4 regions of the Anaerobacillus alkaliphilus genome follow, and region 3 is predicted to be linked to each of the others. Evidence: riboswitches for the same ligand, from Rfam matches in the RefSeq annotation. Region 3 holds a riboswitch; each other region holds the start of a gene.
The links. Region 3 has a riboswitch for S-adenosylmethionine ahead of DS745_RS00570 (methionine biosynthesis PLP-dependent protein). Riboswitches for the same ligand answer to the same signal wherever they lie in the genome.
Positions count from the first base shown of each region.

Region 1 (7,755 bases), on a different contig from region 3:
ATAAGATTAAGGTTGCTTCAGAGGAAGAGGTTATTGAATTGTTAAGCTCTGATGGCATGTTATTAAAAAGACCAATTGTTACAGATGGAAAAACAGTAACAGTAGGTTTTAAAGAAGAACAGTTTGAGCAAACTTGGAAATAGAAGTTTTTAATTTATTTCAAAAACATACAATTGAGAACTTTAAACTCTAAACTAATAAAGGTATAATAGAAACAGAAAGTTTTTCTACCATAATGTGGTTAATTAGAAGGTTGGAGGGAACAGAAATGAATATACCAAAAGAGTTAAGATACTCAGAAGAACATGAATGGGTAAAAGTTGAAGGAAACCAAGTACGTATCGGAATTACTGATTTCGCACAGTCAGAATTAGGTGATATCGTGTTTGTTGAACTTCCTGAAGTTGGAGATGAGATTCAAGCGGACGAGCCATTTGGTAGCGTTGAGTCTGTTAAAACTGTTTCTGAGCTTTACGCTCCTATTAGCGGTAAAGTAGTTGCTATCAACGATGGTTTAGATGATTCACCTGAATTAGTTAACGAATCTCCATATGAAAACGCATGGATGATTGTAATTGAGCCAAGTGATAATTCAGAATTAGAAAAATTAATGTCTGCTGAAGAATATGAAGCAATGATTAAACAAGATTAATACCAAAAGCTCTCGACCAGTCAATCGGCCGAGAGCTTTTATATTTTGCCTAATCCTTTAGGTTTTTCATTTTCCATTTTACATTCTACATGAGTTACCCACAAACAATTCACAATTCAAAATTGACAATTGACAATTCTCCTTTAACACCAACCCATATCGCAATCATCTACATACTTCTTCGTATACTCAGTCGTATCGTCTTCTTGTTTATAGATCTTATCATTTTTAAACTCAAAGCCTTCAGCCATTTCATAGTGATTCCCTTGATTCGTCAGGATGATCTGTCCAACTTTTCTTTCATCAAGGAAAAGACTCATTCGACTTCCTTCTTCTAGCTTGCCTTGGACTTTGCTTGTGATATCAATTTTCTTTTCCAATGGTTTCCCTCCTAGTCCCTTTTACTAATAGCGTACCCTAGATTTCTCGAATGTTTTAAGGTATTAAATGGGAGTAAAAAAATAGTTCAAAGTACTTTCAAATTTTCTGGAAATCGACTATTATATTTAGGGACGCGAAATATGTGCGAGAAGGAGTCAACCAAGTGGGCAAATTTTTCGGAGATTGGAATACCCAATATAAAGGCTACAACAGCAATGTACGATTATTCTTGCTGTCATCAATTTTGGGCCATATCGGTATGGGTATTTTCATGATCATCTATAATTATTATATTCGTGAGCTAGGTTTCGATGAACAAGTGAATGGTAAAGTGATTGCCATGACAGCTACAGCTCAAGCCATTATGCTTCTTCCAGCGGGGATTTTAAGTGATCGCATTGGAAGGAAAAAAGTGATTTTTATTGGAGGCTTGCTATCAGCGATTGTCTTCTTATCAAGGGCAATTTTTGTTGAAGAATCGCTCCTTTTAACAGCTGCTTTTCTAAGCGGTATTTTTATGGCATTCATTCAAGTATCAACAATTCCACTCCTAGCTGAGAATTCAAATGAAAAGCAAAGAGTGCATCTATTCAGCTTTAATTTTGCGATTATGATGGTCGCTAGTGTGATTGGGAATATGTTAGGCGGAAGTTTGAGTGATGGTCTCCAAACGTTTTTATCCTTGGATGGCGTTACAAGTATCCGAATAACATTAATCATTGGAGCTTTATTTTTCTTTTCCTCCCTCATTCCAATCGTGAAGATACGGGAGCGGAAAAAAACAGTTACTGAAGTGAAAGAACGAAAATCATATTTGCATCTTTTAAAAACCAATAAGGGTGTAAAAATTATCTTACTATTTGCTGTTGCTCAATTGATTATTGGCTTCGGTTCAGGCTTAGTAATTCCGTATTTAAATCTTTACTTCACGGACCGTTTTGAGGTTAGTAAGTCGCTAGTTGGGGTCATCTTATCATTAGGGCAAGCGATGACTGCAGTAGCGATGCTGATCGGCCCACTAGTCGTTTCTCGTTTTGGTGAAGTTCGGGCCGTAGTCATTCTACAGCTATCTTCAATTCCGTTTTTGCTACTGACAGCTTTTACAGAAAATTTGTTATTTGCTGTTTTAGGCTTTTTATTCCGCCAGGCATTAATGAATGCTGGAAACCCAATTCAAATGTCGCTAATGATGCGAAGTGTTGATGACTCGATGAAAGGGCTAGCTAACTCTGTTGGACAAATGGTGTTTAGCTTAGGTTGGGCAGTCATGGGACCAGTCTCAACGGGGATAGTTATGCTTTACGGTTCCTATTATGGATATGCATATGTATTTTCAATTACGGCCGCATTATATGTAATCGGCTCTGTTTACTTCTTCTTAGTATTTAGAAATGTTGATAAGCAAAAAGTAGAGGAAGTTTCAATTACTACGAAGCCTGCTGGGTAAAATTCGAATCACACAAGGATATTCACATTGCTGTAGCGAATACAGTCTATAGGAATCTCCTTGGGGGTATATAAAGATGAAACAAGTATTAGAGTTCTTTCAACGTAGATATAAAGACTCACATCACTTACACACTTTATTTAAGGAACGGCCGTTTACGATTGTATTTGAGGTTGAAACAGAACTTTATCCAGTCACAATTCAAGCAGAAACCATACAGCTTTTGAGACATACAAGTGAAGATGTAAAAATAGACGTTTTCATTCAAGGAAAAGAAGGTGCGCTTAGGAAACTTCTTCAGGGAGAGGAACGGCTACAATACTTGAAAAAGCTGGACGAAATTACTGTTCAAGGGACATACACATCTGTTTTAAAGGCAGAAACATTTTTGTACTTAAATTGCACTTCAAGCAGTTAAAAATTGCCAAAATAAATTTTTATAATAATAATTGACAGTATTTAAACACCCGTGGTAATATTTGATCTGTTGAAAAAATATTTGAAAATAATTTAATATCTCTTATCAAGAGAGGTGGAGGGACTGGCCCGATGAAACCCGGCAACCGCTAAGTGATTATACTTAGGACTGGTGCCAATTCCTGCAGAGCTTGGGCTTTGGAAGATGAGATGGATGAACCTATCTATTAAACCTTTCTGTGCTACTGTGCAGAAAGGTTTTTCTATATGTTAAGTGTCCGCCTGAAATGGAATTTCTAGTAGAAATGTCCACGAAAGGTGCCTGGCACCCTTGACATTTTAACGCGTTAATCTAAGTAAACCGATGTGAATAATACCTATAAAACAATAAAGGGGTGAACCTTGTGATAACATTAAGCTCGTTAAAGAAAGTGTTTCAAACGAAAGATGGTCAGGTAACAGCCGTTGACAATATTAACTTAACAATTAATAAAGGTGAGATCTATGGCATTATTGGTTATTCGGGTGCAGGCAAAAGTACGCTAATCCGAACACTTAACATGTTAGAGCGACCAACTTCAGGAACGGTAGAAGTTGCAGGCAAAAATTTATCTGCGCTTAGTAAAAAAGATTTAAGATTAGCTCGCCAAGAAATCAGCATGATCTTTCAACATTTCAATTTGCTTTGGTCAAGGACGGTTCGTGAAAATATATCCTTTCCCCTTGAAATTGCTGGTGTACCAAAAGAAAAACGAAAAGAGCGAGTAGAAGAATTAGTTAAGCTTGTTGGATTGGAAGGTAGAGGAGAGTCATATCCTTCCCAACTAAGTGGTGGTCAAAAGCAGCGTGTCGGTATTGCCAGAGCGTTAGCTAACAATCCGAAAGTATTATTGTGTGACGAAGCCACATCTGCGCTCGATCCAAAGACGACAGACTCAATTTTAGATCTTCTTGTTGATATTAATGAGAAATTTGGCCTAACAATCGTTTTAATTACACATGAAATGCATGTAATCCGAAAAATTTGTCACAGAGTTGCTGTGATGGAAAACGGGAAAGTCGTTGAGGAAGGACCTGTACTTGATGTGTTCCGTCAGCCTACGCAAGAAATGACAAAAGAATTTGTTAAGCAAGTTACAGAACCAGAAGAAACAAAAGAGACGGTGAAACATCTTCTAGAACAAACAAAGACTGGTAAGGTCGTTCAACTAACGTTTGTTGGTGGCGATGCGGAGAAACCGTTAATCTCGCAAATGATCCGTTCTTTCAATATTGATATTAATATACTACAAGGGAAGATTTCACAAACACAAAATGGGCCTTACGGTGCGTTGTTCGTTCATGTCGATGGCGAGGCGAGTGAAGTAGATCGTGCGATTCAATTTGTGAAAGATAAGCAAGTAAAGGTGGAGGTGATTGGTCATGATTAACGAGTTACTTCCTAATGTGAAATGGGATCTAGTTTGGGATGCCACGAAACAAACTTTATATATGACTTCCATATCAGTAGCAGTGACGTTGGTTTTAGGAATTATTTTAGGTTTGGTGCTTTACTTAACAGACAAAGGGAACCTTTGGGAAAATAAAATGATCCATGCATTAACAGCAGCAATCGTTAATGTTTTTAGATCAATTCCGTTTATCATCTTAATTATCTTATTAATCCCTGTCACGAAAGTTCTTGTTGGAACGATGCTAGGGGCTAAGGCAGCATTGCCAGCACTTATCATTGGTGCGGCACCATTTTATGCGAGAATGGTAGAAATTGCACTGAGAGAAATTGATAAGGGTGTAGTTGAAGCGGCTCAGTCAATGGGAGCAAATCATTTTCAAATCATCTATAAGGTTTTAATTCCAGAATCGCTCCCTGCGTTAATTTCCGGTATTACGGTTACTGCGATTGCGCTTGTATCTTTTACAGCTATGGCAGGTGTCGTGGGAGCTGGTGGACTTGGTGACTTAGCATTCCTCGATGGGTTTCAACGTAGTCGTAACGATGTAACATTTGTAGCAACAATCGTAATTTTACTGATCGTCTTTGTCCTTCAATCGATAGGGGACTTTTTCAAACACGCAACAGACAAACGTTAATGAATTTCTTTTCTCATTTGGGAAAGAAGTAAACTATAAAAAAACAAAAGAAAAGGGGTACTATATAACATGAAAAAGTTAGCAGGAATTTTAAGTGCAGCATTTCTATCACTTGCATTAGTTGCTTGTGGTACAGCAGAAGAACAACCAGCTGAGCAAACACAAACAGCAGGGGAAGCAACAGGAGAAGTTGTAAAATTAGTAATCGGTGCATCAAATGTGCCACACGCTGAAGTTCTAGAGGCAGCGGCGCCAATTTTACTAGAAGAGGGAATTGAGATTGAAGTTGTACGTTTCCAAGATTATGTGTTACCAAACCAAGCGTTAGCAGGCAATGAGTTAGATGCAAACTATTTCCAACACATTCCTTATTTAACAAGACAAAACGAAGAGCATGGGTATGGTTTTGTGAATGCTGGTGGAATTCACATTGAACCAATCGGTGTTTACTCACAAAAGTGGGGTAGTCTAGAAGAGCTTCCAGAAGGTGCAGAAATTCTTATGAGTAGTGCTGTGCCGGACCATGGTCGTATCTTAGCAATGTTAGAAGAAAAGGGATTAGTTACGTTAGCTGAAGGTGTAGGAATTAATGCTACGCTAGAAGATATCATTGAAAATCCAAAGAACTTTAAGTTTAGTGCGCGTTTTGAAGCTTCATTATTACCCACAGCTTACTTAAACGGCGAAGGTGATGCAGTATTAATTAACTCAAATTTTGCACTAGGTGCTGGTATTTCTCCTGGTAAAGACTCAATCGCGCTTGAGTCAGCAGATGTAACAAACCCTTACGTGAACGTAATTGCAGTCCGCGCTGGTGATGAAAATCGTCCTGAAATTCAAAAGTTAGTTGAAGTGTTACAATCAGAAGTGATCCGTAATTTCATCTTAGAAAATTGGGGCGGCGACGTAGTACCTGCTTCTAAATAATAAGGAACAAAAAGCGAGGAAGTTAACCAATATGGCTAACTTCCTTTTTCTTAATTACGGCAGTTTAGTGAAGATTTCCTAGTTTACCTTGCAAGTGAATTTCTATAATTTACAATTAACAAGAGACATACTTTACATTGGAAGGAAGTTTTCTTGATGCCAGAGGAAACAAGACGGAGGATTTTGGAAGCTGCGATGAGTTTAATGAGTATAAAAGGTTATACTGCGACAACCACAAAGGAAATAGCTCAAGTAGCAGGAATTGCAGAGATAACTTTATTCAGAAAGTATCATTCCAAACAAGAAATACTCGATAATTTAATTGAAACCTACACATCTTCGTTTAAACATAGATTATTTTCAGATAATGCTTTGGTCTATGACCTTGAAATAGATCTTGCTAACGTAAGTAGAATATATCAAACCTTCATGGAAGAAAACCAAAGAATTGTTCTATTAGCTTACAAGGAAAGTGGTATTCATGATGAGATTTCTGAACGGCTAACGGCAAATCCTAGGCTTATGAAAGAATATCTCGTTGGGTATCTAGAGGAAATGAAAAGAAGGGAAGAAATAAACAATCTAGACATTGATCTAACTGTTATGAGCTTTATGTGGATGAATTTAGGTTACTTTTCTTCAAAATTTATTTCAGTTAAAAAAGTGGCGATTGTTCCATTAGATACCTTTATTGAACATAGTGTAAAAGTTTTTGCAAAAGGGTTAAAAAATCCCAACTAATGCATTCATAAATCACATCCTGGAAACTCATACTATCATTGTTAACTAACCGAAAGGGGTAATTGATGATGGATGAAATGATGAATACTGGTTCGTATGAAGAGATCCTTCACGACTATAAGTTGGGTTTAGGCCATTTCACAGAAAAAATGCCGCATATCGCAAGAAAGTTTAATGCTTTTACGGAAGCTTGTTTTGAGGAAGGGAAGTTATCTCAAAAAGAAAAGCAATTAATCGCCTTAGGAATAAGTGTTTATTCTCAGGATGAATATTGTATTATTTATCATACAAAAGGCTGTATTGACCAAGGTTGTACTGAGGAAGAGATTTGGGAAGCTATTGGTGTAACAGGGGCGTTTGGTGGAGGCGCTGCAATAAGCCAAGCGGTAACGCTAGTACAAGATTGTATGGAAGAATTTAGTCAATCGATTAATTAAATTACGTTGCAAGAGAATTGGCTCAAGTTTAGCTAATTCTCTTTTTTTATCCTAATACTTTTAAATGTTCTTATTGACATTGTAAAAAAAAGGGAGTAAGATAGTCTCTGTCAACTAACTGTATTACTACTCATAGTACACGCAATACAATTTTTGCAGAAACTGTAACCTTTACCTAGGCTCGAACGTCAATAAAATATATCAAACATAAAGGAGTATTAGTATGTTTAAAAAGCTAGTTACAAATCATTTTCCACTTTTATATTTACTATCCATCCCTTTGTTACACACAATTTATGATTACTTAAATAAGAACCATACAGAAGCAACAAATATTATGACAACCATCGATAAACAAATTCCTTTTATACCTGAATTTATTATTCCATATATCGGTTGGTATTTTTTTATGTTTTTTTACTTAATCTATTTCTATCAAAAAGATAGAAAAATATATTACGAGAGTTTAATTGCTACAAATGTGGGGATGGTCGTATGTTATCTGTTTTATTTCTTTTTCCAAACAACCTTTCCAAGACCAGTGGTAACAGGAAATGAGTTCCATATTAATTTAGTCCGATTTATCTATTCCAATGATCAGCCTTATAATTGTTTTCCGAGTATTCATGTTCTTACAACGTTTATCATCATGTACGGAATGT
Region 1 covers NZ_QOUX01000032.1:206,145-213,899, forward strand. Annotated here, with positions in the region: gene DS745_RS09880 (arsenate reductase family protein) at 1-143, shown strand, start outside; gene gcvH (glycine cleavage system protein GcvH) at 269-652, shown strand; gene DS745_RS09890 (YusG family protein) at 796-1,032, opposite strand; gene DS745_RS09895 (MFS transporter) at 1,197-2,480, shown strand; gene DS745_RS09900 (hypothetical protein) at 2,557-2,898, shown strand; SAM riboswitch class I at 2,998-3,109, shown strand; gene DS745_RS09905 (methionine ABC transporter ATP-binding protein) at 3,302-4,327, shown strand; gene DS745_RS09910 (methionine ABC transporter permease) at 4,320-4,988, shown strand; gene DS745_RS09915 (MetQ/NlpA family ABC transporter substrate-binding protein) at 5,058-5,915, shown strand; gene DS745_RS09920 (TetR/AcrR family transcriptional regulator) at 6,072-6,656, shown strand; gene DS745_RS09925 (carboxymuconolactone decarboxylase family protein) at 6,734-7,093, shown strand; gene DS745_RS09930 (phosphatase PAP2 family protein) at 7,317-7,755, shown strand, end outside.
Region 1: it holds a riboswitch for S-adenosylmethionine, as region 3 does, so the genes downstream of both, DS745_RS09905 (methionine ABC transporter ATP-binding protein) here and DS745_RS00570 (methionine biosynthesis PLP-dependent protein) in region 3, are expected to answer to the same signal.

Region 2 (7,755 bases), 650 kb from region 3:
GGATGCTTAGGGTTTGAGTATAAATCAATCACATTCCCTTGCTCAACAATTTGACCGTTCTCCATGACGGCTACCTGATCACAAATCTTTTGAATGACATGCATTTCATGAGTGATTAGTAAAATCGTAATACCAAACTCTTGATTAATTTTTAACAAAAGGTCTAAGATGGCTTCTGTTGTTTCTGGATCTAGTGCACTCGTTGCTTCATCACTTAACAGAATTTCAGGTTCATGAGATAAAGCCCTGGCAATGGCCACACGCTGTTTTTGACCGCCAGACAGCTGTTCAGGGTAGGCTTGCTGTTTGTCTTCAAGGCCGACTACAGCTAAATACTTCTTTACTCGTTCGTCAACCTCGTTTTTGGGAATACCTGATAGCTTTAACGGGATGGCGATGTTGTCATAAACAGTCGCTGTTTTCAATAGGTTAAATCCTTGAAAAATCATTCCAATGTTTTGACGTTCTTGACGGAGCTTAGTTTGTGAAAGCTTCATTAAGTTTGTATCGTTAATTAAGACTTCTCCCTGATCTGGTGTTTCAAGAAGGTTCACGCATCGGATTAAGGTACTTTTTCCGGCACCACTATAACCGATCACTCCAAAAACTTCACCCTTCTTTACTTCAAGGGAAACATCCTGTAATGCATCGATTTTGCCGTTTTTCGAGTGATAGGTTTTAGAAAGGTTTTTTAGTAAGATCACTGTCTACACTCCTTTTGATGTGAAAAATAGGAGAAGGCTGGCTCCTACCTCGGTTCAACGTTGACACGTTGCTGGCTTGGTAGCGTCAGCCTTCCATTGGTTATTTACTTTTTACCAAGAAGGTACTACTGAACCTTCAAATGTGTCGATAATAAATTGCTTTACTTCTTCTGAGTGGTAAGCTTCGATTAATTTCTTAATGACAGCATCGTCTTTATTTTCTGTACGAACAGCAATTACGTTTACCCAAGGAGAGTCATTAGGCTCGATAAAAATAGAGTCTCTAGTTGGTACAAAACCGTGTTCTACTGCAAAGTTTGTGTTAATTGCAGCTGCAGCTAATTCATCTAATTGACGAGGTAATTGTGACGCTTCTAACTCAATGAAATTTAAGTTTAATGGATTTTCCACAATATCGTTAACTGTTGCTTTTACTCCAATGCCTTCTTTAAGCGTAATTAATCCTGCAGCTTCAAAAAGGATTAATGCTCTCGCTCCGTTTGTCGGATCGTTTGGTAGACCCACTTTGTCACCTGCTTGTAACTCAGATACATTTCCAAGGCCAATTGAGTAAATTCCCATTGGGAAGTTTACGTTTGTTGCAACTTCGATTAGATCAAGATTACGCTCTGACTTAAAGTTGTCTAAGTATGGTTTGTGTTGGAAGCTGTTTACATCAAGGTCACCTTCTGCAAGTGCCACATTTGGCATTACATACTCAGTGAATACTTCAATTTGAATTTCTAGACCTTTTTCAGCTGCTACTTCTTTTACTTTTTCCATGATTTGCTCATGCGGTCCAGCAGTTACCCCAATTTTTAATTGATTTTCAGAAAGTGGTTTGCCTGCTGTGTCAGAGCTACCGCAAGCTGCCATAGCGAATAATGATAAAGATGCTACTACTGATAATAATAATTTTTTCATGTTGAATATCTCCCTTTTAATAGTTTTTTTAGAGTTTCCTCTACAGTTTCTAACGCTAAAATAATGTCTTCTTCGGTAAAATATTGTCCCATCATATGAATGGATTCACCTTTTTTTAATGTCCATTCAGCAATTTTTTGCTTGGTTTCAAGACTCTCGAAATCAAGTTTTAAGTGTGTAAAAAGATAAGGTAATTGTAGTTCATGATAATAAGGTTGTAACTCGACGAGTTCATCCACCCTTTTTTCAAGGGCTAATTGAACAAGTATGCCATATGCGACCTTTTCACCATGTAAAAGATGATGGGTTTCCTCAAACTGTGTTAACGCATTGTGAACCGAGTGAGCGGCTGCAATTCGACCATAACGATCTCCCAAGCTTCCTACTAAGCCACCTGCCAGGATATTGGTTTCAATCACCTGGATAAAAGAATGATTGCTGACACCTTTATTTAAGGCCTCGATGGCTGCGGCACCGTGTTCGAGAAGGACATCCTTACATAACTTGGCGGTATTCACTGCTAATTCAATTGACACTCGCTTTGTTTCCAATTGCTCCGTAAGAGCTCTTGCTTCATACCACTTTGCTAAGGTATCAGCAATCCCAGCCCTCAAGTATTCAGGAGGAGAAGTTAAAAGTACCCTAGGTTCAATCAAAACTAGCAAGTTGGCCCTTGGAAACACTTCAAATCTGACAAAACGGTCTTGATCGTCGTAGATTACACTTAGCGGTGTCCATGCCGCACAAGTTGCTGCAAGTGTTGGTATGAGAACAGCATCTTTGCCGATCTTATTAGCAACAGCCTTCGTAAGATCTAACACCGTTCCTCCACCAATTCCCACTATGACATCCGCCTGATGTTCGGCAACTCTGTCAATCTCATTTTCTGAACAATGACCTGAGTAGGGAACAAAAGTTGCTACTAGCTCCTTGAAAGCTGGAAAATAAGGTTCTACTGCTTTCCACGATTTTTCCCCGTGGATAACCAGAACGTTCCGAAAGCCATATTTAAGAAGTTTTTCTTCTAGACTTAAGAGAACATCCTCTTCACACTGATAAACACTTGGGCCTGCTTGAACTTGAATGGCTTGCATCATACATTCCCCCATTCAATTTCTAACTCACCAATGCGACGGGCAGCTTCTCTTAATTGATCTTCATCACTCAAAAGTCCAACCCGCACATACCCCTCACCAAATTGTCCGAAGCCATTCCCAGGGGCAACAACCACTCTAGCTTTTTCAAGTAATAAATCAGCAAATTGTTCTGAGCTATACGTTGGTGGTATAGGTAACCAAGCAAAGAAGGAACCTTTAGGTGCTTCAACCTTCCAACCAATTTCACTGAGCGCTTCAATAAAGACATTTCTACGACTCTCGTATTGGGAAACAAGTTCATCCACACATGATTGCGACTCTAGTAATGCCGTAGCAGCTGCTTCTTGTATGCCACCAAACACACTACAATAATAGTGATCTTGAATTAAATTCAATGCCTCAATCACACTTGGGTTCCCTACTGCAAACCCTACTCGCCAGCCCGCCATATTATAGGTTTTCGATAGAGTCATCATCTCAACACCAACATTTTTAGCTCCAGGCACTTGCATAAAGCTCAATGGTTTCTGTTCATCAAAACCAATCGCTCCGTAAGCAAAGTCATGAACAATACAAATGTCATGTTTTTCTCCAAGCATAATTGCTTCTTCAAACAATTCTTTCGTAGCAACTGCACCCGTTGGATTATTGGGGTAGTTCAGAAACATTAATTTGGCCTTCTCAAATGTCTCTTCAGTAATCTTCGTAAAATCTGGCAAATACTTGTTTTCTTCCAAAAGTGGCATAAACGACATTTCACCACCAGCCATGACAACACCCGACCAGTAATCTGGATAACCCGGATCTGGGACTAACGCGATATCTCCCTGGTTTAACAAGCATTGACTGATTTCGACCAATCCTGTTTTCGTACCAAACATCACAGCCACTTCTGTGTGGGGATCAAGAACTACATCATACTCCCGTTGGTAATATGTAGCGACCGCTTCTTTGAGAAAGCCATACCCACGAAATGGTGAATACTTATGATACAGAGGATTGGCGGCTGCCTCTTGAAGTGCCTTAACAATATGCAAAGGTGTCGGTTGATCTGGATTTCCTTGACCTAGATTAATCACATCATCATGGTCTTGTTTTACCTTCTCCACCTTCTGAACCAACTTTGCAAAAAACTGCTTTGGAAGGCTCCCCAACGTCTTTGATTGTTGAAACTGTTTCATAAAACACCTCTTAAATCTTCCTTACTCATGAGCGATTATAACCTTAAATGTTAGTAAGCTTATCTGATTAGTCAAGATTAAGAACATAACATCCCTCCGAGCCATTATACTTCCTTCAAAAGCGAATTAAGAAAGGCCCCTTTCATCCGAAAGAGGCCTAATAAGATTAGCTTATCTTTCAGAATGAACACATTCTGCAGGAAGTAGCACCTTTCCAATTACTGGTGGTTGCCGGATTTCAACGGGCCTGGTCCCTCAATCGCTCTTGATAAGAGTTATATTTAATTTTTGGAATAAGCTCATATTAAAGAGAAATTCACTCTATGTCAACAATGTTTTTTAAGAATATTTTTTAGGCACCGCTTACATCGTTGGTATTACACGAAAATATTTTTTTGATAATTTTTATTTCAGAGAAAATTTAGCGTTTTCTAATCTCTCTACAACACTACTCGTCATACTACCAATGATTGCACTACCAAGAATGTCAAAAGGATAGTGATGTCCAAGCCACACTCTAGAAATACCAGTTAGTACAGATAATCCCCATAGATATGAACCTACAATACGGTCATGGAAGAAAAGTGTAGAAGATACCACGAATAAAAACAACGTGTGCTTACTTGGAAAAGAAGACGTTTTCTTTGCTGGAATGAGTAAGTTAACCTGATGTTCTAAAAATGGTCGTGGTTTATAAAAAAACTGATTCAATACATAAGCTATTGATATTGAAAGGCAATAAGACACCAAAGCTTTCTTCACAACTTTTCTGTCGATATAACCTGTCAATGATATGTAAATTAAGACAATAATCAATAAAAAATAATACTTTTTTGAAACTGCGATCATATATTTATCAAGCATTGAGTTACGACCAGCTAGTCGGTTAATGGCTTTAAATAATTGGTAATCCATTTGACGTTTCTCCATTTCAACTATTTATTGATAATTAAGAATTGTAAACGAGTCCTCATTATCCTTTATATACGCATAATATATTTCCTTAATGTCTTTAAAACCCTTTTCAACAATATGCTTTTCCAACCAGGCTTCGTCCTTGTTAATTATGGTCAAATTTCCTTTTTGAATTTTCCCCTCAATAATAAGTGACAAGGGCAGTCCTGTGTATTCAACGTTGATTTGACAATGTTGAACCGTTAACGGTTGTAACTCCTTTATAGGAATTACACTAATTTTTCCATTTGGTTCTAGAATAGCGTACTCGATATCCTTAATATCTGGATAACCAAAAGTGCGAATCATGGAAAGCAGTTCAGCCAAAGAATAGCGAATTTTCTTTAGGTTTTTTTGGATAATGGTGCCATGCTTGATCAAAATGGTGGGTTCACCAATAATAATATTCGTTAAAGCTTGGAACAAACTTAATCTAGATATGATGACATACAAAGTTCCTATGCTAATAATGCAAATCACCGCATGGAAGAAGCTGTTAATCTTTACCGCGCCTAAGGCTGCATAAGACAAAAATATAATAGTGACTAGATCGTATGCTGTCCATTGCGACAGTAAAGTTTTACCAAGAAGACGCATGACAGTAAAGACTAAAAGAAATAACACCACCAATTTTGTTGTTTCTATTACCACTGTTCTCAACCTCTAAAGAATTCAATTTTTGGATTAACTTTAATGTTAGATTGTTGATAAATTCTTTTTTTATGCATAGAGTGAAATAGTTATCTATACAAGTCGATAGCTAAATCAAAAACTCTTCCATGCTCCTTCTGAGCTTTTCCCTAAAACAAAAATAAACTACCTACGTTATGCAGGTAGCTGTAAATTTTAGTCACTTAACTCCTCGCGCTCTTCTAGAGATGTATATGAACCTACGGCTGCTTGTTCTGAATATTGGCCGAAAAGTTCCTCTACTATCAAATAAGCTTTTTCAGTTTCTGCTAGAGGCAGAATCTCTAGTTTCCGATACCCCATATTTCCACACCCATACACAAGGATAGCGGTATCTGTAGACCATATTTCATAACGAATTTGGTACCAGTGATCATGGAATTTTAGTAACCGTCCCGTTTGGAATTGCTTTGGTTCTTGCTGATGAAACATAAGCTCTGCAGCGACACTTGAAAAGGAGCCAATAGCTTTATTTTCAACATTTCTCAAATAGAGCTGCGTTATGCCTTCCATTGTGGGTTTACCCCTGTTTGACTGCGTCGCTACAACAATAGGGGCTTTCTGGCGAACGCCTGTTTCATGAAATTCTATGAAGCTTGAACTCTCCCAATCAATCGAAAGGTCAACCGCCTCTAGCATATTAGACCATAGACCTAAAGCTGCTGGACTTTCTAAACGTTCTGTTGATAGATAGACTCCGTCCTCGGTTAACAATTCTTCAATGATCTCTAGATAGCGATAATCTGAACTCAAGGGAGATGTTCTCAAAAACTCCTCGAGTGACCAGTATAATGGCACTGGAAGAGTACCTATGATTTCATGAAAAACTCGCACTGAGGTAATCATGTCAAAGGAATCACTAGGATATAATCGACGAATGTTACGATAATCCATTTGCTGAAACGTAATATTTGTCAAACCTAGTCTTGTCGCTAATTCGCTAGCAATCCGAATTCCATCCTTCGTTTTATCGATACCAACCACTTCTGCCTCCGGATATAAAAAAGCATAGAAGCATGTTAAAATTCCGTTATCACAGCCTATATCTAAAATTCGTTTTGGGTGATACGAAGCCTCCGAAACCCATGTACAATAGTGTAAATAAAAGTCTGCTAACATTTTAGCTACATCAAGACTAAACTGTAGATCCTGATTTTTCGTTGGATAAACGATCCGTTGATTTTCCTTTGAAACAGTCGAAACTAATTCCTGAAACTCGTAAGCTTTTTCATCGTGGTGTAGAATTAAATAATCCCAGAACTCTTGCTGATCACAACTAGCTTCTAAAGAAAGAAGTTGAAAATACTCTGCAGCTTGCCCGACTGTCGTTTGTGTTAACATTCTTCTAACTCCCTCTACTAAAAATGTCTTGCCTCATCATAACATGATATGAGCTGGAATTTTCCTAGTAATTGTTGCAAAATATAGTAACCGGACACAGAGGACGTTAATTTTGTTAAAAAGGCAAATTTTGAAGTTTCGCGGACACAGGGGACCTTATTTGGGCAAAATCTTAATAAAATAATAGTTTTCAGGCAAATAACGTCCCTGGTGTCCGCGAAAATGAAAATCACCCGATTTTAAGTAAAATAGCGGCTCTGGTGACCGCTACATTTACTACTCTAGTTTAAAATTCTCTTGGCACCTTCCAAAGGAAGTAATTCCCTGTAAACAACCTTGTTTCTACAACGACAGTAACTTCATCTTTTTCAAAAAAGTAACCTGAACCCATTTGTTCTTGAAAAACCCAGCCGCGTACTTCCATAAACTCTTTGATTACTTGGCTACCATTGTTATTTTTTGACACAAACATGATCGACTCTGAGTTTACAGAGACTTGTTTGTAGGGATGATCCGTGGACTCTAGTTTAAAAATAGCTGCCAATATCTCCGTTGTGTTTTCTTCTTGGAACAATGCACTTCCGAACCTGAGTCCTATAATTCCACTTACAAGCATGAAAAAAATGACAATTCCTAAGATCAATTTTTTCACAAATTCACCTTCCGATATCTCTCATAAAGAAACTCAGCTACACCATCTTCATTGTTACTTAAGAGGATATCTGTTGCGAGTGATTTAATGTCACTATGAGCGTTTGCAACAGCATATCTTTCACAGGCACACTCAAACATCGTCCGATCATTTAACTGATCGCCGAAGCACACTAACGTGCTAGCATTCAAGTACTCTTTCAAATATTTAAC
Region 2 covers NZ_QOUX01000001.1:743,591-751,345, reverse strand. Annotated here, with positions in the region: gene DS745_RS04225 (methionine ABC transporter ATP-binding protein) at 1-704, opposite strand, end outside; gene DS745_RS04220 (MetQ/NlpA family ABC transporter substrate-binding protein) at 816-1,628, opposite strand; gene DS745_RS04215 (iron-containing alcohol dehydrogenase family protein) at 1,625-2,725, opposite strand; gene DS745_RS04210 (pyridoxal phosphate-dependent aminotransferase) at 2,722-3,906, opposite strand; SAM riboswitch class I at 4,075-4,181, opposite strand; gene DS745_RS04205 (undecaprenyl-diphosphatase) at 4,312-4,821, opposite strand; gene DS745_RS04200 (DUF421 domain-containing protein) at 4,846-5,511, opposite strand; gene DS745_RS04195 (class I SAM-dependent methyltransferase) at 5,707-6,891, opposite strand; gene DS745_RS04190 (hypothetical protein) at 7,178-7,543, opposite strand; gene DS745_RS04185 (HAD family hydrolase) at 7,540-7,755, opposite strand, start outside.
Region 2: it holds a riboswitch for S-adenosylmethionine, as region 3 does, so the genes downstream of both, DS745_RS04210 (pyridoxal phosphate-dependent aminotransferase) here and DS745_RS00570 (methionine biosynthesis PLP-dependent protein) in region 3, are expected to answer to the same signal.

Region 3 (7,755 bases):
CAAGCCCCACTCAGGTTGTTAATTAGAACATTGATTTTTAGGAGTACAATGTTATCATATAGTAGACTTATGATTAAGTTAAAAAAAGACACAAATTAGATATAGGCGAATATACTAATTTACATAATCTTTACTGGGAGTGATTATTGCGATGAAAATCTGTGTCCTTTATGGTGGTACATCTGCAGAGAGAGAAGTATCCTTATCAAGCGGAAAAGGAATTATAGAAGCTTTAAAGAAAAAAAACCATGAAGTTATTGGAATTGATTTTAAAGGCACGAAAGAGTGTCTACAGAAAATCATGAATTTAGATGTGGATATCTTTTTTATTGGATTACATGGACGTCTTGGTGAAGACGGAAGAGTGCAGGGGCTTTTGGACTTAGTAAACATACCCTATGTAGGTTCCAATGTTCTAGGTTCAGCTTTGGCAATGGATAAAGCGAGATCAAAAAAGATGTTTGCGTTAAAAGGTATTAGAGTGGCTTGTGAGAAGCTGGTTGAAAAGCATGCTTTTGTAGAGGAACAGTTTTCCCATGAGTTATCATATCCCGTAGTTGTTAAGCCAAATCATGAAGGTTCTACCATAGGTTTAACGATTGCTCAAAATGAAGAAGAGCTTTTAGGCGGCATTAAAGCGGCCTTTGCCCATGATGATGTTGTTCTATTAGAAGAATTTATCTCGGGTAGAGAAGTTACAGTAGCAGTAATGGGGAACAAAGGAGAGGTTAAAGCCTTACCAGTTGTCGAAATAGTTCCTAAGAATGCCTATTATGACTATGAATCAAAATATGCACCAGGGATGAGTGAACATATTGTACCAGCTAGAGTTAGTGAGGAAGTAACGAAATTATTACAGGAGCAAGCGGTATTAGCTCATGCTTCACTTGGCTGTGACATTTATTCTCGCGTTGATTTTATCGTTCCTTCAGATGGTACTGCGCCAGTGATATTAGAAGTTAATACTTTACCAGGAATGACACCTACTAGCCTTTATCCTGATGCAGCTAGAGAGATAGGGTTATCTTATGATGATATGATTGAGAAGTTAGTGCAGCTTTCTTTACAAAAGTAGGTAAGAGAGGGTAACTATCTACTTAGTAGGGTTACCCTTTTTTCTTGGATCAAATAATCCAGAAAAGTAAATAGAAAATGGATAAAAATATTTTTCGGAAATGTGAAAAGTTTAGTGGAAAAAATGGTTGCAATTCATTATAGTATACATGTAAGTGCTTTCATATATAAAAAACATAGATAGAGAAAATATTTAGAGGTGAAAATCATGGGAAGCGACACAAATCAAAGTCATGAGTCTACAGATGTATTAAAATCAACACAAACGATAATTAAATTAGCTCTTGATAAACTAGGTTATTCAGATGAAGTATATGAGCTGATGCGCGAACCTTTACGTCTATTAACTGTTAGGATTCCTGTCCGTATGGATGACGATTCGATTAAAATATTTACAGGTTATCGTGCCCAGCATAATGATGCAGTGGGACCAACAAAAGGTGGAGTACGTTTCCATCCGAACGTTTCTGAAAAAGAAGTGAAAGCTTTGTCGATTTGGATGAGTTTAAAAGCTGGTATCGTAGATTTACCTTATGGTGGAGGAAAAGGTGGAATTATTTGTGATCCACGAGAAATGTCATTTAGAGAATTAGAGCGTTTAAGTCGTGGATATGTACGAGCTATTAGCCAAATTGTCGGACCAACAAAGGATATTCCTGCTCCAGATGTCTTTACAAATTCCCAAATAATGGCCTGGATGATGGATGAATATAGTAGAATTAAAGAATTTGATTCACCAGGATTTATTACTGGTAAGCCGATTGTGTTAGGTGGCTCGCATGGTAGAGAAACTGCAACTGCAAAAGGTGTTACAATTTGTATTCGTGAGGCAGCTAAAAAGAAGGGTATCTCCCTTGAAGGAGCTCGTGTAGTTATCCAAGGGTTTGGAAATGCAGGAAGCTTCTTAGCAAAATTTATGCATGATGCCGGAGCAAAAGTAATTGGAATTTCAGATGCTTATGGTGCTCTGCATAATCCAGAAGGTTTAGATATTGAATACTTACTCGATCGTCGTGATAGCTTTGGTACGGTAACGAAATTGTTTAAGGATACAATTACAAATAAAGAACTTTTAGAATTAGACTGTGATATTTTGGTACCTGCAGCTATTGAAAATCAAATTACAGCAGAGAATGTACATAATATCAAAGCGAAAATTGTTGTAGAAGCTGCGAACGGGCCGACTACGATTGAAGCAACAAAAGTCTTAACAGAGCGTGGGATTCTTCTCGTACCAGATGTGTTAGCTAGTGCTGGTGGGGTTACTGTGTCTTATTTTGAATGGGTTCAAAATAATCAAGGATTTTATTGGTCAGAGGAAGAAATTGAAACAAAATTAGAAAAGGTCATGGTTACATCATTTGAAAATGTATGCCGTCTTTCTGAAACACGTAAGGTGGATATGCGTTTAGCAGCCTATATGGTCGGTGTACGTAAAATGGCAGAAGCTTCACGTTTCAGAGGTTGGATATAATATTTTTTGGAATAATAGGCGAGACTGCTGTTAATTGTAGTCTCGCTTTTGTATGGTTTTGTATGATACGTTTTACCTAATTTTCTCTGTTTGCTATAATTGATCATGGAAAAAAGCTCAAAACTTTTATAAAGAGGTTGTGCAGAATGAAAAAAGTTGTCTTATTAACTACTGGCGGAACAATTGCTAGTAAGCCGAATAAAGAAGGAAGACTTGTTGCAGGTGAACTAACTGGGAATGAACTAGCAAAAATTTGTGGGATCCCAAATGATATTGAAGTAGAAATTGTTTCAATTCTTCAAAAGCCTAGCATGCATATCACGATAGAGGATCTACTTGCATTGAAGGTGGAAATAGAAAATATCTACCAAAGTAATGATATTGATGGAATTGTTGTAACACACGGAACAGATACGTTAGAGGAAACAGCCTATTTCTTGGATTTGGTCATTAGTGATGAACGCCCTGTGGTGGTTACGGGCTCACAGCGGTCTCCTGATGAAATTGGTAGTGATTCTTATATAAACTTACGTCATGCGATCTACACTGCTTGTGACATACAGCTAAAAGGTGTCGGTACAGTTGTTGTCTTTAACGAGCGAATTTTCGCTGCTAAATATGTCAAAAAAGAGCATGCTTCAAATATTCAAGGGTTTAATGCTTTTGGATTTGGCTATTTAGGAATTATTGATAATGATAAAGTTTACTTATATCAGAGACCGACAAAACGAGAAGTCTACACGATAAACGATGGTAAGAAAGTGCCAACAGTAGATCTTATTAAATGCTATCTAAATGCTGATGACAAATTTATTAAAGCCTCTATTTCTGCAAATGTGAATGGAATTGTATTAGAAGGTACAGGTAGAGGTCAAGTTTCCCCATTAATGATGGATGCAATCATTGAAGCAATAAACAAAGGGATACATATTGTTATTACAACTGCTAGCGAAGAAGGATACGTTCACACGACTTATGAATACTTAGGTAGCGCCTATGATTTATTTAAATCGGGAGTAATATTAGGTGGCGATCTCGATAGTAAAAAAGCTCGTATTAAATTGATTGTACTTTTATTAGCGAATGAAACCATCAAAGAAAAATTTGAGTAAATAATTCAGACATAGAGAGTATATCTCTATGTCTTTTTTAAAGGCTGTTTTCGCAAAGTTTGTTGCTTTCGTAAAAATCCCAAAAGTCGGATTTTTACACAAATTACTAAGAGTTTACTACTAATTTAGTAAGTACTGCTCTTTTCTTACATAATTTATTGGCTGATATCTTCATCTAGGGTATTTTTCCAATTATTTTAGGATGAAAAAACCACAATGTTTACGAAAAGAGCCTTTTTAAATCAGCGAGAGGAAAATAGGAATATAGAAAAATTTACAAATTACTTATCAAACTAAAAGGAAACATGATACGATTAGATAAGAAAAAAAGAGAGGAAATAGAAAAATAATGGTGAGTATTGTTTTTGCAAGTTTGGCTCCCAGTATAGCTTTACTTTGCTTTTTTTACTTAAAAGACAAATATAACTCAGAACCAATTAGTATGGTTGTACGTAGCTTTATATTCGGTTCATTAATCGTATTCCCAGTCGTTGTTATCCAATATGCCTTTCAAGAAGAAGGCTTATTACTTAAACCTTTTGCTCAAGCTTTTTTGTCCGCTTCTTTATTGGAGGAATTTTTTAAATGGTTTATCCTATTTTACACTGTTTATAAGCATGCGCATTTCAATCAACACTACGATGGAATTGTTTACGGAGTTAGTGTTTCCTTAGGGTTTGCGACAGTCGAGAATGGGCTTTATTTACTTGTTTATGGTGTTGATCAAGCACTCATGCGTGCTCTCCTACCAGCTTCCAGTCATGCCCTTTTTGGTGTAATCATGGGTTACTATTTAGGAAAAGCCAAATTTACTGAAAAAATTAATGAGAAAAAGTTCTTAATTTATTCGTTTACCATACCTTGGTTCCTACATGGAATTTATGACTATATCCTTTATGTTCAACGCTATTGGGGGTTCATTATGCTACCATTTATGATCTTTCTATGGTGGCTGGGTTTAAGGAAAGTGAAGTTAGCAAATAGGTAATTGCTAAAAAACTTATCATCTTTTGATAGAAATGAATGAAAAATGGGTATAAATAGTAAAAACAGATATGTCATGAGGTGTAAATGTTGTCAGAATTAAAGCAAAGGTACAAAGTAACAGTAAGATGTCATGATTGTGGTGAGAAATTTATATTACGAGGAAGATTGAATAAGGAAGGACATTATGAAACTGGCTTTAAGCGATGTGTTTGTGGGAATGAGCATACGTTACAGATAGATGCAAAATCGGAGTAAGAAAAAATTATTGCAATTAACTGAAAAATAGTGTACCGTAATAATCAATATAATAATTAAAAATTCGTATAATTCTTATCGAGAGAGATGGAGGGAAGTGGCCCTGTGAAGTCTCAGCAACCAGCCGTTTGGTCAGGTGCTAAATCCATCAAGTGATTTTTAGCTTGGAAGATGAGAAGAGGTAAACTGTCATCAGCGACTTCTTCTTATTTAGGAAGAGGTCTTTTATTTTAGATTTATTTTTAATGGTTTAAAGCGATAACGTATATGGGGGAGAGAGAATGGATTATAAGCATTTAGAAACAAAGATGGTACAGCTAGGGAACCGAAGTGAAACTCAAACGGGCACGATTAATCCTCCGGTATACTTTTCAACAGCTTATCGGCATGAAGGAATAGGTCAATCGACGGGATATGACTATAGTAGAACAGGAAATCCAACTAGACAAATCTTAGAAGAGGGAATTGCTCTTTTAGAAGGAGGAGATCGTGGTTTTGCCTGTAGTTCAGGAATGGCAGCGATTCAAACGGTGATGTCTATTTTTAAACAGGGAGATGAGATTATTGTTTGCCGAGATTTGTACGGTGGTACCTATCGGCTATTTCAACAAGGGTGGAGCAATTGGGGGATAACCTTCCAGTATTGGGACGGTGCTAGTTACGATCAATTAGAAACTCTTATTAATGAGCGTACTCAAGCAATTTTTATTGAGACACCAACAAACCCATTAATGCAGGAAATGAGTATAAGTGAAGTTAGCAATCTTGCTAAAAAGCATCAACTGTATTTGATTGTTGACAATACCTTTTATACACCATATATACAAAGGCCGATCGAAGAAGGGGCTGACATTGTCATTCACAGTGCCACGAAGTATTTAGGTGGACATAATGATGTACTCGCAGGATTAATAGTTGTTAAAGGCGAGGAACTTTGTCAAAGAGTTGGTTTTTTTCAGAATGGGATGGGGGCAACACTATCTCCCTTTGATTCTTGGCTGCTAATCCGTGGTATGAAAACATTAGCGTTAAGGATGGAGAAACATGAAGAGAATGCCAAAGTAATTGTCAAATACTTAACTGATCATCCATTTGTAACAGACGTTTTATATCCTGGTCGTGGTGGGATGTTGTCTTTTAGAATAAAAAAGGAACAGTGGATAAATCCACTCTTACAAAGTTTTAAACTGATTACGTTTGCAGAAAGCCTAGGTGGAGTTGAAAGTCTAATGACCTATCCGACTACACAAACGCATGCTGACATTCCTGAGGAACTTCGAGAAAAGTACGGGGTATGTAAGAGGCTTTTAAGATTTTCAGTAGGAATTGAAAATAAAGAAGATCTAATAGATGATTTACAACAAGGATTTGAGAGTTTAGCCTAAGGAGGGTCTAAGTTTGTCAGAACAATATCATATACAGACCAAATTATTGCACAATAGCCATAAAGTACATCAAGAAACAGGAGCGGTGAGTGTACCCATTCATCATTCTTCTACTTTTCATCAATACTCTTTTGATAGCTTCGGTGATTATGAATATGCAAGAGGTTCTAATCCTACACGTAAAGCACTTGAGGATGTCATTGCAGACCTAGAAGGGGGAACGAGAGGATTTGCCTTTCCTTCTGGAATGGCAGCAATATCAACAGCATTTATGTTGCTGTCAAAAGGTGATCATATTGTAATTACTGAGGATGTTTACGGAGGGACGTATCGCTTTGTTACGGAGGTTTTAGAAAAGTATGGGATTGAACATACGTTTGTGGATATGACAAACCATGAAGAGGTAGAAAAACATATCAATCCAAATACAAAATTAGTATATATTGAAACACCGTCAAATCCAACCTTGAAAATAACGGATATAAAAAAAATAGTAGCAATAGCTAAGACTCACAACTGTTTAACGTTTTGTGATAATACGTTTTTAACACCTGTATTTCAGAGACCTCTAGACTTAGGTGTTGATGTTGTGCTCCATAGTGCTACGAAATTTTTAGGAGGTCACAGTGACGTTATGGCTGGTCTTGCAGTTGTGAAAGACGTAGAGATTGGTAGACGTTTAGCCTTTTTACATAACGCCTTTGGATCTATCTTAGGTGTGCAGGATAGTTGGATCGTTTTACGTGGGATAAAAACATTACAAGTACGAATGAATGCTAGTTCACAGTCAGCTATGACAATCGCAAAATGGTTACAAACTAGAGAAGAAGTGAAAGCAGTTTATTATCCAGGCCTTGAAAATCACCCTGGAAAGAACATTCAAGAGCAACAATCGAAAAGTCATGGTGCAGTATTATCATTTGAATTTCCATCAAGGTTCCAAGCGAAAAAATTTGTGGAGAACGTAAAGCTTCCAGTTTTTGCAGTAAGCTTAGGAGCAGTGGAAACAATCCTATCCTATCCAGCCACGATGTCGCACGGTTCAATGCCTGAGGAAGAAAGGCTGAAACGTGGTATTAGTGACGGTTTACTAAGACTCTCAGTAGGCTTAGAGGATGTAAATGATCTTATTGAAGACTTCGAACAAGCGTTGCGTACGCTAAAAGATTGATAGCGTTCTAGTCTTTGTGAAGGGAAGAGGCAGATGAGTTTATTACAGGAACTAAAAACAAGAACGCTAATTGGTGATGGTGCAATTGGAACGTTTCTATATTTAAAAGGACTAGATCGTTGTTTTGAGGAATTAAATGTGACTGATCCTGCAAAAGTCCAGGAAGTACACGAAGCCTATATTGCAGCAGGTTCACAAATCATACAAACTAACACTTATGCAGCCAATAAACTAAAATTATCACGATATGGTTTAGAGAATGAAGTGTCCTCAATAAATCAAGCTGCTGTAAAATGT
Region 3 covers NZ_QOUX01000001.1:98,511-106,265, forward strand. Annotated here, with positions in the region: gene DS745_RS00550 (D-alanine--D-alanine ligase family protein) at 152-1,075, shown strand; gene DS745_RS00555 (Glu/Leu/Phe/Val family dehydrogenase) at 1,283-2,548, shown strand; gene DS745_RS00560 (asparaginase) at 2,695-3,660, shown strand; gene prsW (glutamic-type intramembrane protease PrsW) at 4,010-4,648, shown strand; gene DS745_RS24820 (hypothetical protein) at 4,732-4,902, shown strand; SAM riboswitch class I at 4,975-5,080, shown strand; gene DS745_RS00570 (methionine biosynthesis PLP-dependent protein) at 5,184-6,287, shown strand; gene metC (cystathionine beta-lyase) at 6,301-7,458, shown strand; partial or broken gene DS745_RS00580 (bifunctional homocysteine S-methyltransferase/methylenetetrahydrofolate reductase) at 7,492-7,755, shown strand, end outside.

Region 4 (7,755 bases), on a different contig from region 3:
TTAAGTTAAACTGTGGTTCATTTTCAAGTAAGTCCATGTTTGCTTCCCAAAGGCTCTCTACAGTTCCTACATCTTTCCAGTAACCTTCAAATTGATAAGCATACAATCGTTTACCATCTTGTAATAAAGTTGGTAAGACGTTTTTCCCAAAGTCATGACTTGAGTGTGGATTTTGAGCATCCTCGATTAAATAACTTTTTAATAGTTCCCAGTTAAAGATATAAATGCCCATTGATGCCAAATTGCTTTGTGGATTTGCAGGTTTTTCATCAAATGTATGAATACGTAAATCGTCTGTAGTGTTTAATATTCCAAATCTACTCGCTTCTTCCCAAGGTACTTCAATGACAGATATTGTTACGTCCGCTTCTTTTTGCTTGTGATGCTTAAGCATCTTTGCGTAGTTCATCTTGTAAATATGATCCCCTGATAATATAAGGACGTATTTTGGGTTATATTGCTCAATAAAATTTATATTTTGATAGATTGCATCCGCAGTACCCTTATACCAATCTCCACCGTTTTGAGCTTGGAATGGTGGCAGTACTGTAACCCCACCATGTTTTCGATCTAAGCTCCAGGCGGAACCAATCCCAATGTAGGAATTAAGAACAAGAGGTTGATACTGAGTCAGGACACCAACAGTATCAATACCAGAGTTGGTACAATTACTTAATGGAAAATCAATGATACGGTATTTGCCGCCAAAGTAAACAGCAGGTTTAGCTAGGTTTTTTGTTAGAAGCTCTAGTCTCTTCCCCTCTCCCCCTGCTAGTAACATTGCGACGCACTCTTTTTTTCTGTTCATTGTGAATACCCCCCTGTAAAGTTTGCGAAATTGGAATGTTAATTGGTCGAAATACACTAATTGATAATGGTGGAACGGTAACCTCGATTGTAAAAGCTTGGTTATGCCAATTCTCATCTCTTGCTTTGATAAGCCCAGTATTTATTTGACCTGAACCACCGTATTCAATTGAATCACTATTAAACTCTTCCTGATAATCAGTAAGTAATGGAACACCAATCTTATATTGGTGGTACACCACAGGTGTGAAATTACAAATAATAATTAACTGTTCTCTTTCTGTTAGGCCCTTCCTAATAAATGAAATAATACTTTGTTCATAGTTATTAGGGTCAATCCACTCGAACCCATCTTGCTCATGATCTAGTTGCCAAAGAGCTTTCTCATTTAAATACAGTTCATTTAATTTTTCGACGTAACGTTTCATTTTCAAGTGCATTTCATAATCTAATAGTTCCCAGTCAAGATCCTCAAGCTCTTTCCACTCATCAAACTGACCAAATTCCCCACCCATAAACAAGAGCTTCTTCCCAGGGTGTGTAGCCATGTATCCTAAAAACACCCGTAAATTAGCGAATTTCTGCCAATAGTCCCCAGGCATCTTATTTAACAATGACTTTTTCCCGTGAACAACTTCATCATGAGAAAGAGGCAAGATAAAGTTCTCTGAGAATGCGTATAGAAAAGAGAATGTAATTAAATGATGATGATATTTTCTGTGAATTGGATCTAATTCCATATATTTAAGCATGTCATTCATCCAGCCCATGTTCCATTTAAAGTTAAAGCCTAGTCCTCCAAGATATGTAGGTCCACTAACATTAGGCCAGGCAGTCGATTCCTCAGCCATCATTAAAGCTTCTGGATAGTAATGGAAAACTGTTTCATTTAATTTACGTAAAAAAGCGATTGCTTCTAAGTTTTCATATCCTCCAAATTGGTTACGAACCTCTGCCTCTTCATCACTTTTTCCGTGATTATAGTAAAGCATGCTAGACACAGCATCTACTCGGAGACCATCAATATGGTAAACATCCATCCAAAATAGTGCATTTGAAATTAGAAAGGAGACTACCTCTGGTCTACCAAAATCAAACGTCAAAGTTCCCCATTCTTTCTTTTCCGCTTTCTGTATGTCTTCGTACTCAAAAACTGGTTTACCATCAAAAAGACGCAATCCATGGTCATCCTTACAAAAATGACCAGGTACCCAATCGAGTAGGACACCAATCCCTTTCTGATGACAACAATCGATGAAATATTTAAAATCGTCAGGTGTGCCGTAGCGACTTGTTACTGAAAAATAACCTGTTAACTGATAGCCCCATGATTTATCAAAAGGATGTTCTGACACAGGCAAAATCTCTATATGTGTATATCCCAACTCCTTTACGTAATCCACAAGTTCATGGGCAAGTTCGCGATATGTATAGAATTCCCCATTTTCATGTAGCTTCCAAGATCCTAGATGTACTTCGTAGATTAAGAGTGGTTCCTCATATATATTTTGTTGTTGCTTGCGTTTATACCAACTCTGATCATTCCATTTGTAACCGCTTAGGGATGTCACTTTAGAGGCAGTATTTGGTCTAACTTCAGAGAAAAAAGCATAGGGATCTGCTTTTCGAAGTATATCCCCTTTCTCAGTATGTATTTCATACTTGTACAAATCTCCATCCTTTAATCCAGGAATAAATAGTGACCAGATACCGTTCTCACTCACTCGATTCATTTCATGTAATGTTCCATTCCAGCTATTGAAATTTCCTACAACACTAACATTTTCTGCATTTGGTGCCCACATCGTGAAACGAACTCCACTTTTCCCTTTTTCGTTAAGGAGATGTGCCCCCATAACTGTATAACTTTGAAATAGGTTTCCCTGATGAAATAAATATAGATCATGATCACTTATGATTGGAGTAGTTCCCACAAGTCCCTTCCTTTCCTAACTTTACTATATTAAATTACTAAATCTTCTAAATTTTCACTATTAATAAATTTCTATTACAAAAAAACTAATACCTCTATATTAATACCAAAAATAGTGAAAATTCATATTTTTCTTGTGACAAAATCCTACAAAGAATTGTGAATAATTATTCATTTTTACAAAACCTTAGAAAAAATTCTTTTTATAACGGCAACGGTAAACGCTTACGCAGTAACGACAAAATCTAACATTCCAATTGTGACAATTATAAGAAATTATTCATAAAATGCTTTCAACAAAAAAAAGTGATCTTTTCCCAAAGGAAAAAGATCACTTTAATCATATATTTATTTTAGAGCTTGTGCTTTTAATGCTTCGGCTTTATCTGTAAACTCCCATGGAAGTTCAACATCAGTACGTCCAAAGTGACCATAAGCCGCAGTTTGCTTATAAATCGGACGACGAAGATCAAGCATTTTAATGATACCAGCCGGACGAAGGTCAAAGTTAGAACGAACAACTTCAACTAATACCTCTTCAGTCACTTTCCCTGTACCAAATGTGTCAATCGAAATCGAAACTGGTTGAGCCACACCGATCGCATAGGCAAGTTGAACTTCACAACGGTCAGCTAGGCCAGCTGCAACAATGTTTTTCGCAACATAACGAGCTGCATAAGCTGCAGAACGGTCAACTTTTGTAGGATCCTTACCTGAGAATGCACCGCCTCCGTGACGAGCATAACCACCATACGTATCAACGATAATCTTACGACCAGTTAAACCAGCATCTCCTTGAGGTCCCCCAATTACGAAACGACCTGTTGGATTAATAAAGTATTTCGTTTCTTCATCAATTAAGTGTGCTGGAACAACAGGCTTGATTACATACTCTTTTAAGTTACGTTGAATTTGCTCTAATGCAACCTCTGGGTGATGTTGAGTAGAGATAACAATTGTATCAATACGAACTGGTTGATTGTTTTCATCATACTCTACTGTTACTTGTGTTTTTCCATCTGGACGTAAGTAAGGTAGAATTTCTTCTTTACGTACCTCTGTTAAACGGCGAGCAAGTTTGTGAGCAAGTGAAATAGGTAATGGCATTAATTCTGGAGTTTCATTATTTGCGTACCCAAACATTAAACCTTGGTCACCAGCACCGATTGCATCGATCTCAGCATCGGACATCAATCCTTCACGAGCTTCAAGAGCTTGGTCAACACCTTGTGCAATATCAGGTGATTGCTCATCAATAGAAGTTAACACCGCACAAGTTTCAGAATCAAAACCATACTTCGCACGAGTGTAGCCAATCTCACGAACTGTTTCACGGACAATCTTTGGAATGTCAACATATGTAGACGTTGTGATTTCTCCAGCTACAAGTACTAATCCTGTTGTTACTGATGTTTCACATGCAACACGCGCATTAGGATCACTAGCTAAAATAGCATCAAGAATTGAGTCAGAGATTTGGTCACAAATTTTATCCGGATGACCTTCGGTAACTGATTCTGATGTGAATAAACGACGAGTTTTCTTTTCTGTCATAATAAATTGTACCTCCTTTATCCTCTATAGGATATGCTATCTTTTGATACGGTACTCATTTTCCCTATTGACTAATTAGTCAAACAGAATTTTAGTTTTTGAAAGAACAAATCATTTCGTTAGTAAACTTAGCTTAACCATTCAAAAAATGTTTACACTAAGAACTAGGCTAAAATCGTTCTATATAGCCCCATATGAAAAAAACCTTTTCCAAATCTAGAGGAAAAGGTTTTGATTATCCGCCTTTCGCCCTCTTATCGATCAAAGCCGTAGCCTTGCAGGTTAGCACCTTTTCACTAATATGATATGTAAACTGTAAGCTTACACTATAAGTGTTGGTTGCCGGGTTTCTTCGGGCCTGTCCCTCCACCGACTCGGGATAAGAGTATCCGTTCGGGACATATCATATCGCACTGGTTATTTAATGTCAACCGTTTTTAGAAAATTTGCCTGAATTTGTCGAATTTTCCCTAACAACAGAACTCCAAAAACCATACAGTTTTGAATGCTATCTATATACTGTTATAAATCATAACCTACAAAAATTGTCCTGAGAAAAACATCAATTAGTATAGACTATTCGTTTTAATGTGTTATACTAATCCATAACAAAGTACATTTTACTGCATATATTAGAAAAATAGATGATAAAAAAATTTTATGTAGGAAGGGTTTTGGTGCGAATGAGTACACTTAGCTATGAAACAGAACTAGATAAGCTTTTAAAAGGCAGTAATATTAGCCATGACTTACCCGTTTCTCAATTAGTAGAAAGAGCTCTTGAAAGAAAAGAAGGAATTCTAACATCTACTGGTGCCCTACGTGCAACTACTGGTAAATATACTGGTCGTTCACCACAGGATAAATATATCGTTGAAGAAACGTCTATTAAAGAGAAAATTAATTGGGGGTCTGTAAACCAACCAATTAGTAAAGAAGTCTTTGAAAACTTATATAAAAAGGTCCTTGCATACTTAGAAACTAAAGATGAGGTTTTTGTTTCTAAAAATTTTGCTGGAGCTGATATTGGTTATCGACTTCCGATCCGAGTAGTGAACGAGTATGCTTGGCATAATCTTTTTGCTCGTCAATTATTTATTCGTCCAAATGCAGAAGAGTTACTTACACATGAAGCTGAATTTACTGTAATCTCAGCTCCTGGTTTTAAAGCGGATCCAAATCTAGATGGTACGAAATCTGAGACATTTATTATTGTATCATTTGAAAAACGTACTGTCCTAATTGGAGGTACTGAATATGCAGGAGAAATTAAAAAATCAATCTTCTCAATTATGAATTATATATTACCTGAGCGAAATGTGCTATCTATGCACTGTTCAGCTAATGTTGGTGATGAAGGTGATGTTGCCTTATTCTTCGGGCTTTCTGGAACTGGAAAAACAACTTTATCTGCTGATCCAAGTCGTCACCTAATTGGAGACGATGAGCACGGCTGGTCGCACACGGGTGTCTTCAATATTGAAGGTGGTTGCTACGCAAAATGTATTAACCTTACTGAGGAAAAAGAGCCTGAAATCTTTAATGCAATTCGTTTTGGCTCTGTACTCGAGAACGTTATGTTAGATGAAAACCGAACACCAGACTACAACGATACAACTCTAACTGAAAATACTCGTGCTGCCTATCCAATTGAGTTGATACCAAACTGTGTCATTCCAAGTGTTGCAGGTCATCCGAACACGATTATTTTCTTAACTGCAGACGCATTTGGAGTATTACCTCCAATAAGCAAGTTAACGAAAGAACAGGCAATGTATCACTTCCTGTCTGGGTATACGAGTAAATTAGCGGGAACAGAGCGTGGAGTAACAAGCCCAGAAGCAACATTCTCAACATGTTTTGGAGCACCATTCTTACCACTACCTGCGTACCGATATGCAGAGATGCTAGGGGAAAAAATCAATCAACATGATGTTCAAGTTTTTCTAGTTAACACGGGCTGGTCTGGTGGCCAATATGGCGTCGGCAAACGTATGAATTTAACTTATACTCGCGCGATGGTTCAGGCAGCTTTACTAGGAGAACTTCATTCAGTGGAAACAGTCGTTGATTCAATTTTTGGCTTACACATTCCTACAAGATGCCCTGGAGTACCAGATGAAGTACTTCAACCAAAAGAAACATGGGAAGATAAAGAAGCATATGATAATAAAGCTAAAGAACTTGCGTCGAAGTTCCAAGAAAACTTCATGAAGTTTGATAAGGTTTCTGATATCATTCGTAATGCAGGGCCAAAATTCTAATTATAGTTTAAACGCTTAGTTATGAACTGCACCCCCATTGTTAGACACAACTAACAATTGGAGGTGCAGTTCATTAATTCTAAGCGTTTTTTTATTTCTCTATAAATCTAGAACCTTCCTCTGAAGCCCAAATTTTTTATGGAACTTACACACACATCTAGGCGAATGAACATAGACTATCACATCACAAGATTATCTATTCGTTTTATCAGGAGGAGTTTACATGAAAGGTTTTAGTAAGGTGATTTTTTTAAGTTTAATGACGTCTTTAGCTGCACTACTATTTGTTGGTTGTTCGTCCTCAAAAGAAACAGACACCATTCGAGTAGCTGAAGTTACAAGATCAATATTTTACGCACCACAATATGTAGCTATTTCGGAGGGCTTCTTTGAGGAAGAAGGCATCGAAATTGACTTAACTACTACATGGGGTGGAGACACGACTATGACTACCCTTTTGGCTAATGGTGCAGATGTGGCTCTAGTTGGAGCTGAAACCTCTATCTATGTATATGCACAAGGGGCAAATGACCCCCCTATTAACTTTGCAGCCTTAACACAAACAGATGGCACATTTCTAGTATCTAGAGAACCTATTGAAAATTTTGATTGGGATATGTTGAGAGGAAGTACGTTCCTTGGTCAAAGAAAAGGCGGTATGCCACAGATGGTTGGTGAGCATGTATTAAGAAAACATGGAATTAACCCTCAGAACGACTTAAATCTCATTCAAAATATCGATTTTGGAAATATCCCAAGTGCTTTTGCATCTGGAACTGGTCAGTTTGTCCAGTTGTTTGAGCCAACAGCAACACAATTTGAACTTGAAGGATTAGGCCACATCGTTGCTTCCTTTGGTGCTGAGTCTGGAACCGTCCCTTACACAGGCTTTATGGCAAAACAGAGTTATATTGAAAAAAATGGTGATGTGCTTGAGCGCTTTACAAGAGCCTTATATAAAGCTCAACAATGGGTTCAGTCTAGTTCAACAGAAGAGATTGCAAAATCTATTCAACCATTTTTTAGTGATACAGATATGGAAGTCATAAAAAGTGTTGTTGAAAATTATAAATCACAGGGTTCTTATGCCACTTCTCCTAGAATTAAAGAAGAGGCCTGGGAAAACCTTCATATCATTATGGATCAAGCTGGAGAATTGCCAATGCACGTTAATTATCAGGACTTAGTCAATACTGA
Region 4 covers NZ_QOUX01000046.1:1,034,927-1,042,681, forward strand. Annotated here, with positions in the region: gene DS745_RS20225 (glucose-1-phosphate adenylyltransferase) at 1-808, opposite strand, end outside; gene glgB (1,4-alpha-glucan branching protein GlgB) at 723-2,741, opposite strand; gene metK (methionine adenosyltransferase) at 3,089-4,294, opposite strand; SAM riboswitch class I at 4,546-4,680, opposite strand; gene pckA (phosphoenolpyruvate carboxykinase (ATP)) at 4,978-6,558, shown strand; gene DS745_RS20245 (ABC transporter substrate-binding protein) at 6,782-7,755, shown strand, end outside.
Region 4: it holds a riboswitch for S-adenosylmethionine, as region 3 does, so the genes downstream of both, metK (methionine adenosyltransferase) here and DS745_RS00570 (methionine biosynthesis PLP-dependent protein) in region 3, are expected to answer to the same signal.